2 linked regions of the Herpetosiphon gulosus genome follow. The protein of the gene in region 1 binds, or shares a complex with, the protein of each later gene. Links are inferred from orthologs where the notes say so. Each region holds a gene or a part of one and is shown in the gene's direction. Other genes may lie near its edges. The genes, in order: pheT and pheS.

What was found.
Region 2: the proteins of pheT (region 1) and pheS are in contact, whole or in part, in a crystal structure (PDB 6P24), measured with the Escherichia coli proteins. The link is inferred for Herpetosiphon gulosus from one-to-one orthologs.

Annotation. Positions count from the first base shown.
Region 1 is NZ_BAABRU010000018.1:27,281-30,691, reverse strand. Bases 43-3,128 are described here. They hold pheT (phenylalanine--tRNA ligase subunit beta), read left to right. Parts: upstream 43-370; coding sequence 371-2,887; downstream 2,888-3,128. Also shown: ABEB26_RS20780 (hypothetical protein), read left to right, coding at 3,338-3,411.
Region 2 is NZ_BAABRU010000025.1:35,130-38,396, forward strand. What follows is about bases 197-3,138. They hold pheS (phenylalanine--tRNA ligase subunit alpha), read left to right. Parts: upstream 197-1,115; coding sequence 1,116-2,162; downstream 2,163-3,138. Other genes in these bases: hisZ (ATP phosphoribosyltransferase regulatory subunit), read left to right, coding at 197-1,078; ABEB26_RS23130 (ArnT family glycosyltransferase), read left to right, coding at 2,207-3,138. Outside these bases: more of hisZ, read left to right, coding at 1-196; more of ABEB26_RS23130, read left to right, coding at 3,139-3,267.

The DNA of each region.
Region 1 (3,411 bases):
CATGACGTATCAATTTTGCAAACCGTTCCTTAAAAGTTAGTCCAATTGCTTGGCAAGGTGTTTTTGGTTGTTAAGGCACATCAAGGACGATGATTGTGCGTTGTTGACGAACGCATCATACACGCCTTGTCAACCCCTAAACCAAAGGATGAAGTATTAATTATGAGGGATAAAGGCAAAAATTATTGTTTCCCTGTACCATTGAACGCCACTAAATTCATCCCTCATCCCTCATCCCTCATCCCTCATCCCTCATCCCTCATCCCTCATCCCTCATCCCTCATCCCTCATCCCTCATCCTTTATACTGTTGGCTTATCTTGTATAATGCTGATTGGCTTAAACTACTAGATACGATGAGGTAAAACGGCATGCGAGTACCGCTTTCGTGGTTACGCGAATTTGTTGATATAACGATTAGCCCAGAAGAATTGGCCGAGCGTCTCACGCGGGCGGGCTTGGAAGTTGCCAGCATTGATTATGTCGGGCTGCAAGCTCCCACAGGCTCGGCTTGGGCACCCGATTTGAGCAGCACCACGCCCCCAGATTATATTCCATGGGATCGCGAGACGATTTTCGTGGGCCAGATTGTCGATGTGCAGCCGCACCCCAACGCTGAACGCCTAAAATTGCCGCGCATTGCCTACGGCGAAGGCCGCGAATTAACTGTGGTAACCGGCGCACCCAATATTGAATTTGGCATGAGCGGCCAAAAAGTGGTGCTGGCCACCAAAGGCGCTCGCCTGCTCGATGGCCATAGCGAAACCCGCCAATGGTTGACACTCAAGCCCACCAAATTGCGCGGCGTGCCATCAGAAGGTATGGTCTGCTCAGAGATGGAACTGGCGCTCTCCGATGAGCACGATGGCATTATCTTCTTGCCCGATGATGCGCCCGTTGGTATACCCTTGGCCGATTATTGGGGCGATGCCGTTTTAGAAATTGAAACCACCCCCAACTACGCCCATACCCTGAGTATCTTGGGGGTAGCGCGTGAAGTAGCAGCTTTGACTGGGGCTGAATTGCGCATGCCCAGCTTCGATTTGCCAACCAATGGCCCAGCCATCGCCGATAAAATTCAGGTTGAAATTGTCGATTCGAACATTTGCCCCCGCTTTGTGGCTGGCTTGATCGAAGGGGTGAAAATTGCACCCTCGCCATGGTGGATGCAACGGCGCTTACGTTTGGCAGGCCAGCGCCCAATCAATAACATCGCTGACATTACTAATTATGTGATGTTGGAACTAGGCGAGCCCAGCCATGCTTTCGATGCTGATCAGGTTGCTCAAGGACGCTTGATTATTCGGCCAGCAGTGGTGGGCGAAAAGCTCGAAACGCTTGATCACGTTGTACGTGAGTTGCGCCCGATCGATACGGTTGTGGCTGATCCCAATGGCCCATCAAGTTTGGCTGGGGTCATGGGTGGTGCAGCCTCGGAAATTAGCGATAGCACAGTCAATGTGTTATACGAAGCAGCCTTGTGGAATCCGATTTCAATTCGCCGTACTGCCCAACATTTCAAGCTTTTCTCCGAAGCCTCCAAACGCTTCGAAAAAGGAGTTGATCCAACCCTGCCACCACGCACAGCGATTCGCGGTTTGAACTTAATTCAACAAATAGCTGGCGGCACAATTGCCAATGGCTTGGTTGATGTTTGCCCTGTACCCTTCAATCGCCGCGAAATTGAGCTAGCCTTAAGTGAAGTAAAACGCCTTTTGGGCATCGATCTTGAGCAAGCCGAAGTTGCCAATTTACTAAGTCGTTTGGGTTTCGAATGTGCGGTAGTTGAATCAAGCCGTGGCCCAGCCTTGCATGTGCTGGTGCCGGCTCATCGCACCGACGTTGAAATCGAAGCCGATTTGCTCGAAGATGTGGCCCGCATGTATGGCTACGATCGCATCCCTGAAGCCTTGATGGCTGATACTCTGCCAATTCAGCGCCCTAACCCTGTATTCGAGGCCACCGAACGCTTGCGCGATATGTTGGTAGCCGCAGGTTTGGATGAGGCAATTAGCTACTCGCTCAGCAACGATACCCTGCAAAATTCGGTGTATGTGAGTGAACAAGGTGCCACCGCTAAGCAATTTGTGCGTTTGGAAAACCCACTAACTCCCGAGCGTTCAGTGATGCGCCGCTCGATTTTGCCCGAACTGTTGAGCATTGTGGTTGGCGATTTGCGCGAACGCGAACGAGTAGCCTTGTTTGAAATTGGCGCGGTTTTTCACCCAGCGGCGGGTCAATTGCTGCCCGACGAGCCACGCAACTTAGCAATTATTTTGGCTGGAACGCGCCAACCAAGCACTTGGAGCCAACCAAGCCCTGAAAGCTTCGATTTCTTCGACCTCAAAGGGGTGATTGAGGAAGTGCTACGCCGTCATGGCTTGCGCGATCGGGCCAGTTTCCAAGTTGCCAGTGACGAACGCTTGCACCCAGGTCGCAGCGCCAAAATTGTGGTCGATGAGGTTGTGATTGGGATCTTTGGTGAGTTACATCCATTAGTACGTGATCGTTTTGGCTTCAGCGTGCCACGGGTTTGTATCGCTGAATTGAGCGTTGATCAATTGCTCAAGGTTAGCCAACCAACCAAATACACCAGCATCTCGCGCTTCCCCGCCACGGTGCAGGATTTGGCTTTGGTTGCCAACGATGAACTAGCTGCCGATCTGATTGCCAAAACTATCAAGCAGTATGGTGGCGAATTCTTAGAAGATGTGCGCTTGTTCGATGTCTATACTGGCTCGCCGATTCCGGCTGGTCAGCGCAGCCTCGCCTTTCGCCTACGCTTCCGTGCCCCCGACCGCACCTTGGCCGACAAAGATTTGCTCAAAACTCGCGAGAAGTTGCTCAAGCAACTCGAACGCGAATTGGGCGTGCAAATTCGCAGCTAAACCAATTGAAGCCCCACTGCTAATGCTGGTAGTGGGGCTTTTTGCATCAATTATAGCCTAACAAAAATTTGACACCTAGACAATTTTCCCTATAATCAAGCCGTATTGTAGAGATTAGAAGCGAGGAACATCGATTACCTGATCGGAATCATTTTATTCTTCATTGCGCCCCTAACCGACACCACTCCAGAGTATTTTTATTATTCAGACTTTGCACTCATACGAATACACTCTTTATCAGAAGCATGTCAAAATGCTATTTTGATGATTATTTTCTATGGAATAAAATAATCATCAATTTCAATAAAGAGATTTTCATATCAAAATACAATTTTTGATTCTATTTATATTTAAAAATATATATATCCATAAAATAGCTGCATTTGCAAAAAAAAATAACATTCGATCAATAATAAAAATCGATTCTTAGCATATCCTGAGGAGGAATATATGCACATTCGTCGGATGCTGGTCAATACCATTTGTGGGGTTGGTTTATTATTCAGCGCAACCGTGCTTGGGAG
Region 2 (3,267 bases), on another replicon or contig:
AGTGTTTCGCTATGAACGCCCACGTCGCGCCACCTATCGCCAATTTACCCAAGTTGGCATCGAATTAATCGGTGCACCTGGCCCGTTGGCCGATGCTGAAGCCTTAGGCCTAGCCGTCACTGGATTGCGCGAACTAGGCATTCAGCAATGGACATTAACGATTGGCCATATTGGTGTGATTAAGACGTTGCTGAATAGCCTTGGCTTACCCGAACGAATCACCTCGGCGCTCACCTGGAGCCTTGAACGGATTCGCTCCAAAGGGCTTGATGCGGTTAAACAACAATGGCGCGACGATGACGACGATCTGCCAGTTGATTTAGCCAGCCTAGCCCACCTTGCCGACCAAGATCTTGAGACGCTATTGTTGCGCGTATTACCAAGCCTTGGGGTGCGCCTCGACAGCGGCGGTCGTGAGCCGCAAGCGATTATTCAACGCTTGGTGCGCAAACTGCGCCGTGGCGATGATGCACTTAATCTTGATCGCGCATGGCAGTTGCTTTCAGCCTTGAGCGCTGCCCGTGGCTCTGCCCCAGTTGTGATGCAACAGATGCGCGAGCTTTGCCAAGAATATACGGTTGCACCCGACGCTTTGGATGAGTTGCAAACCAGCTTGACCTTGCTTGAGGCATATGGCGTGCCAGCAGATCAGATTGTGCTGGATTTTGGCATGGGTCGTGGGTTACACTACTACACGGGCCTAATTTTTGAGATCGATGGCGCTGATGGTTTGCAACTCTGTGGTGGTGGCCGCTATGATGATTTAGTTGCGGCGCTTGGCGGGCGGGCGCTGCCAGCAGTCGGTTTTGCCTATGGCCTCGAACGAATCGTGGCGGCAGTTGCACCAGCCGAAATTGACCCAGTTAAGAGCGTATTGGTGGTTGGCGATGATCATGCCTTGGTGATTCAAGCAGCAGCAACCTTGCGCCAACAAGGCTATCGCACCGCTGTCGATTTGCGCCAACGTTCGTATGCGGCAAATTTAAATGATGCCCGTCGGCGTGAAATGAGCCATTTGGCCTTGGTCAGTGCTGATGGCATTCAACTGCGCGATTTAAATGAACAGAAAACCCAATGAGTGTGCTACACTACGCGGAGCATATTAAAAGGTAGGAATGGCAATGTTTGAGCAATTAGATCAAATTGAAAAAGAGGCCGCAGCGGCCTTAGCCAGTGTCCAATCACTTGATGATTTGGCAGCATGGCGCACCCAATGGACTGGCAAAAAGGGCGCGTTGGCCCAAGCCAGTCAATCAATCGGCAAGCTCGACCCCAAAGATCGGCCAGCTTTTGGTCAACGCTTTGGCGCGATCAAGCAAGCCCTGAGCGAACAAGAAACCATTTTAGAAGCACGTTTGCAAAGCGCAGCCTTGCATCACGAACTTGAAGAAGATGCAGTTGACATTAGTTTGCCTGGGCGGGCGGCCAATATTGGTCGTTTGCACCCCAGCACCCAATCGCTGCGCCGAATTCAGCATATTTTTGCTGAAATGGGCTTCCAAGTTTGGGAAAGTCGCGAAGTCGAATCCGATGAGTATAATTTTGAATTGCTCAACATGCCGGCGCATCACCCAGCTCGCGATATGTGGGACACCTTCTATGTGCAATCCGATGATCCCCATCAAAAGGTGGTATTGCGCACCCACACCTCGCCTGGCCAAATTCATGTGATGCGAACCTTGAATCCTGAGCCAATTCGGGTAATTTTGCCTGGCAAATGTTATCGCTACGAGCCAGTCAGCGCCCGCTCCGAGATGATGTTTCATCAAGTTGAGGGCTTGGTAATCGGCAGAAACATTACCATGGCCGACCTCAAAGGTACCTTGGCTAACTTCGCTCGGCGCATGTTTAAGGATGATGTGAAAGTGCGTTATCGACCTTCATATTTCCCCTTCACCGAGCCAAGCGTCGAAGTCGATATCGAATGTTTTATTTGTGGCGGCGAAGGCTGCCGGATTTGCAAAAAGAGCGGCTGGCTGGAAATTCTGGGTGCGGGTATGGTGCACCCAACCGTCTTGCGCAACGGCGGCTATGATCCAACCGAATGGAGCGGCTTTGCCTTTGGGATGGGGCCAGAACGCCAAACCATGCTGCGCTACGACATCGACGACATTCGCTGGTTCTTCTCCAACGATGGTCGGTTCTTGGAACAATTCGGTTAATTCTCCAATCGGCGCTGAATGGCCTCATTCAGCGCCTTGCTTCAATGTCTGCATTACAACGCTTCCGCTACCATTGGCCTTTACTGCTCCTGCTGCTGGTGTATTGCACGCTAGCGGTCTGGTGGAGTACCCGCATTCCCTTGGGCGAAGGCCCAGATGAGCCTGGCCATGCCGAATATGCCTTATTTGTGGCCCGCAACAATCGCCTACCCGACCAGCGTTTAGGCGATGTGCCAGGCGAAGGCCATCAGCCACCACTGGCTTATTGGCTTATGCAACCATTGGCCCGCTCAGTTGCGGTCGAAGATCGGGTGGTGATTCTAGCGAACAATCATCGCTGGATTTGGGCTGGCGGCAAGGAACCAGCCGCCTTTGCTTGGCGCTCAATTGATCGACCACCCTACCAAACTGATGTGCTGGTATGGCATCGTTTGCGTTGGTTTTCAATTGGCTGCGCGGCCCTGACGATTATTGTGGGCTATGCAGTCGGTTTACGTTTGGGCTTGAGCAAAACGTTGGCAAGTTTTGCCGCGAGTTTGTTGGCATTCTGGCCGCAACTGCTGTTTCACTCAGTTCTAGTCTCAAATGATCCATTGTTGTGGTTGTTATGTGCTGGTTTGTTGTGGCTGTTGCTTGAGCCAAATCCTCAGGTTTGGTGGCCATGGGCGGTTGGCGCAACGCTTGGGGCAGCGTTACTGACCAAGCAAAGTGCGGTGCTGCTGATTCCATTGATTGGGCTGCGGCTTTGGCAATTGCGCCGCACAATCAACATTTGGCCTGCGATTGGCGGGATGAGCCTGAGTAGCACTGCGATTGCTGGTTGGTGGTACGTGCGCAATTTGCTGTTGTATGGCGACCCGTTTGGCTTGGGCTTGTACAAAGGCGAATTTAGCAGCCCAACCTTCTCACCATGGAGCTTACACGATTGGGGCGAGGCTATGCATGCCTTGGGCAGTTCGCTGATTGCCCGCTTTGGCTGGATGAGCGTCGCCGCACCGCAATGGCTGTATTGGTTGCTAGCGATTTGGATTGGCCTGGCAATTTTAGGTATTCGCCGTTTACGCATCAATCAATGCTGGCAAATCGCTTGGGCCTTGGTTGGTTT